2 regions of the Flavobacterium sp. 3HN19-14 genome follow, and region 2 is predicted to be linked to the other one. Evidence: riboswitches for the same ligand, from Rfam matches in the RefSeq annotation. Region 2 holds a riboswitch; the other holds the start of a gene.
The links. A riboswitch is a leader RNA that binds a small molecule or an ion and turns the genes downstream of it on or off. The one in region 2 is predicted to bind S-adenosylmethionine.
Positions count from the first base shown of each region.

Region 1: another riboswitch for S-adenosylmethionine. It lies ahead of ACSLFW_RS17510 (trans-sulfuration enzyme family protein); the one in region 2 lies ahead of ACSLFW_RS00230 (homocysteine S-methyltransferase family protein).

Region 1 covers NZ_JBPPZT010000001.1:3,241,507-3,243,906, forward strand. The annotation lists gene ACSLFW_RS17505 (S8 family serine peptidase) at 1-679, opposite strand, end outside; SAM riboswitch class I at 1,175-1,283, shown strand; partial or broken gene ACSLFW_RS17510 (trans-sulfuration enzyme family protein) at 1,424-2,400, shown strand, end outside.
Region 2 covers NZ_JBPPZT010000001.1:43,817-46,216, reverse strand. The annotation lists gene ACSLFW_RS00235 (alpha/beta fold hydrolase) at 1-888, shown strand, start outside; SAM riboswitch class I at 953-1,056, shown strand; gene ACSLFW_RS00230 (homocysteine S-methyltransferase family protein) at 1,329-2,333, shown strand.

The DNA of each region.
Region 1 (2,400 bases), 3.2 Mb from region 2:
TGGTTGACAAAACCAGCGTTCCGTGTGTGTTGGCTGTGTAAAAATCGTCGTTTCCGGCTACGAAATTATATCCGCCTAAAATCAGGTTGTTATCGAATAATCTCTGAAACGGCTGGACTGTATTTACCGATGGAAATCCCGCGTCAATCACGGCAATTATTTTTCCTGTGCCAGTATAATTTTGTTCGTGCAAAATATGCCCATTAAGCATTCCGATTTGGTTACCGGAATCACCATAGTTGAAGTTTACCTGCGTATCAAGGTTTTTATTGACTGCATTATTTCGATTCTGGTACAGCATGCGGTTATCTGAACTTCCGTCGAGGCTGTCATCCGCAAAATCGATTGAAGCAACAAATGTAAATCCGAACAAAGCCCGGATGTCTTCGACTGAACCACGCACATGAACAGCGTTGAGCCATTTGGATTTTGCCATGACAGTGATTCCGGTTTGATTGTCAACGGCGGTTACATAACTTTCGTCAATCGGCACATCTTTAAAATCAAGTGGAATATTCTGGCTGGAACGTCGGTCTAAAGCGCGCTGCGACAACATTGTCAGCGGATTCGTGAAATAGGTCTCAACATTGGCTTTCGCATTGAAATAAACCCAGGCATCTTCCTGCGAAAATGCGGCAGCGCTGAGAAAAAGTAAAGTGAGGAGTAAGATTCTTTTCATAGCGATTCAGAATATCCTCAAAATTACGAATTTGTTTTTCATTTGGGCGAATCGCTTTTGTTTTTTGACGATTTGATAATCTTTCGATTGTAATAAATAATAGCAATCAAGCTTTGCGGGCCAGATTTATATGATTGCTAACTGCGCCCGAGACATTCAGTTTAGTTGGTCTATTTTTTTGCATGTGTTCAGAATTAACAGCCTGGAATTTTAACAATTTTTACGGCAAACCCGTATTCAAGTAATTTTATTTTTTTGTAGGGATGCATCCTCCCCTTCCCTGAAGGTAAAATACAAATTTTCTCAATAGGCTGTAATACGGGTTTGCCGTAAAAATTGTTAAATTTTGAAAATTTGGTTAACCTACTGCTTTCCGGTCTTATTTAAATAGCAAATTAAAATATTAAATATCAGTAGTTTATAAATTTTTCGGAAATAAATTTGGAAATACAAAACTTTATCCCATAACTTTGCGGCAAGTTCTTAAAATTATTATTCTTATCCAGAAAGACCGAGGGAATTGACCCGATGACGTCTTGGCAACCTGTTCAGCAATGAATAAGGTGCCACCTTCAACCCTTGTGAAAACAGGGAAAGATAAGCTTAGAAATCAGCAATTAATAGTTCGAAATATTATATGCGCTTCTGACTTATCGGGAGCGCATTTTTTATGCCCTTTCGATACCGGATGGAATATTTTTTTAAAAGCGAAAAAATATTACAAATCTTAAAAACCATCAAAAGATGAAAGAGCAAACGAACATTTTACACTACATTCCCGTTGACGAACTTACCGGCTCGGTTTCGGTGCCGATTTACCAGACTTCTACATTTGTACAGGACTCACCCGGCGTTCATAAAGGATTTGATTACGCCAGAAGTAATAATCCGACCCGAAAAATCCTTGAAGATATTGCGGCTAAACTAGAAAAAGGCACCAACGGTTATGCCTTTGCCAGCGGATTGGCAGCGATTGATGCTGTCGTGAAATTATTATCCGCCGGAGATGAAATTATTGCTGTTGACGACATTTATGGCGGTGCTTTCCGTTTGTTTACGCATGTTTATGAAAAATTCGGGATTAAAGTTAATTATGTTGATGCGACCAATGCAGAAAATGTAGCGAAAGCAATTACCGATAAAACTGCACTGATCTGGATCGAATCACCAACCAATCCGACTTTAAAAATTGCCGATCTGCGCGCGATTGGGAAAATTGCAAAAGACAACAACGTACTTCTTTGCGTAGACAACACTTTCGCCTCGCCAATTGCACAACAGCCGATTAATTACGGTGCCGATTTGGTTGTGCACAGTGCAACGAAATATATTTCAGGACACAGCGATTTGATTGCCGGTTTGGTGATTACAGCGAATGAGGAATTGGGCGCAAAAATCAAATTCATACAGAATGCATCCGGTGCGATTTTATGACCGTTTGACTCTTGGTTGGTGATTCGCGGCATTGAAACTTTGTCGTTAAGAATCCGACAACACGCAGATAATGCCCAGAAAATCGCTGAATATCTGACGACCGAAAAACTTGTCAAAAACGTTTATTATCCGGGATTGAAAACACATCAAAACCATGATATCGCAAAAAGCCAGCAGAAATATTTCGGCGGCGTGGTTGCTTTTGATCTGGCAATTGATGACAAGAAACTTGCTTCACAAATCGTTTCGGATACGAAATTGTTCAAGCTGGCAGAAAGTTTGGGCGG
Region 2 (2,400 bases):
GGAAATTCAAATGTCTCAGGCGAAACCGGCTGGTGGAAAGATTTAATCGGCGATAATAAAACAATAAATACCAGGAATTTCACAGTCATTGCGTTCAATATTCCCGGAAATGGATTTGACATTAATCCCGACAATTTGATTTTCAACTACAAAGATTACACTGTACGTGATATCGCAGGAATATTCTGGGAAGGATTGCGCAGGCTAAAAATTGAAAATCTTTTTGCCGTAATCGGAGGAAGCCTCGGTGGTGCCATCGCATGGGAAATTTCAGCTTCGCAACCTAAAAAAGTAACCCATTTAATCCCAATTGCAACCGATTGGAAATCGACCGACTGGCTCATCGCCAACGTAAAAGTTCAGGACAACATCCTTAACAATTCTGACCAACCGATTGCCGATGCGCGCCAACATGCCATGCTTTTGTATCGTACGCCGCAATCCTTCAACCAAAAATTTCATCGGCAGCAGGAATACGGAAATTACAGCATTGAAAACTGGCTGTTTAATCACGGCGAAAAACTTAAAAGCCGCTTCCGGCTTTCTTCTTATAAATTGATGAACCATTTGTTGAAAACGATTGACATCACCCAAAACCGTACAGACTTTAAATCGCTATTACAAAAAACAGAAACCAATATTCACCTGATTGCTGTCGATACCGATGCGCTTTTCACCGCTGACCAAACCCTGGAAACTTACGAAATCCTCAAACCCATTAAGAAGAATATAACTTACCACGAAATAAAATCCATTCACGGGCACGATGCTTTTTTAATCGAATTCGAACAACTGTCGTCAATCTTGAATCCAATTTTCCAAATCCCGAAACAGCAGAACGGCCACTACCGCCTGACGCCTCACATAGCGAAAACGTTATCGCTATAATTTCGCTCCATCCTTGCAAAAACCAAATCTATTGCCGTAATTTGCAGTGCTCATAAACTTATTGCCGTTATCACGAAAGGCCGAGGGAATAGACCCGTTGAAGCCTTAGCAACCCTACAGTTGTAGAAGGTGCTACATTCTACTCGGCCGCGCCGGGACAGATAACCACGAGAATTTCTCTCCTTTCACGATAACATATTTATTTTTTTGAAGCAAATGGCCTGGGCATTTTCAGTTGTCCATGTTCCCGTTATCTGTTGCAATCTTTTAAAATTATCCGTAGCGAAGCGTAGGGAAGTTTTAAAAGATTTCCACTACAAATGCCTTTTGGCATTCATCGAACTCCTATGAAATTAGAAGCGAGTTGAGATAATCGGGCTATATTAAAAACTATTTTTACAAATTGACTTCATGTCTTAACACCTTCGTGGCAAAAAACTATGTCTAAAATAACAGAAGAAATCGGCAAAAGAATCCTCGTGCTCGACGGCGCAATGGGAACGATGCTGCAACGCCATAATTTTTCCGAAGAAGATTTTCGTGGCGAACGTTTCAAAGATTTCCCGCACCCGCTGAAAGGCAACAACGATTTGTTGTCACTTACGCAGCCACAGGCAATCCGACAAGTGCATGACCAATATTTTGAAGCCGGCGCCGATATCGTAGAAACCAATACTTTTTCCGGAACCACAATCGGTATGGCCGATTACCACCTTGAAGATTTGGTATATGAGCTCAACTACGAATCAGCAAAAATCGCCCGCGAATCTGCTGATTTTTATACCGCCAAAAATCCGGAAAGACCACGTTTTGTAGCCGGTTCTATTCGGCCAACGAACAGAACGGCAAGCATGTCGCCGGATGTCAATGATCCTGGTTTCCGCGCCGTAACTTTCGATGATTTGCGTATTGCTTACAAGCAACAAGTTGAAGCCTTGATTGATGGCGGCTGCGATGTTTTACTGGTCGAAACGATTTTTGATACACTAAATGCCAAAGCTGCGCTTTTCGCCATCGAAGAAGTCAAGGAAGAGCGCAATCTCGATATTCCAATCATGGTTTCCGGAACCATTACTGATGCTTCAGGCCGTACGCTTTCCGGGCAAACCGTCGAGGCTTTCCTGATTTCAATTTCGCATATTCCGCTTTTAAGCGTCGGATTTAATTGCGCACTCGGCGCCGACCAGCTCAAGCCGTATTTAAAAAGATTATCAAGAAATACCTCGCTCAATATTTCAGCACACCCCAACGCCGGATTGCCAAATGCTTTCGGCCAATATGATCAGACTCCGGAAGAAATGCAGGTTTTGATACGTGAATATTTGCAGGACAATCTTATCAATATCATTGGCGGCTGTTGCGGCACGACGCCTGAGCATATCAAATTAATTGCAGAAGTGGCAGCCGAATTCCAACCAAGAAAAATTTTAGAGCCTCAAAATTAAACACAGATTTCACAAATTTCCACAAATTCAGAGAAAATCAATTGGCGTAAAATCTGTGAAATTCGTG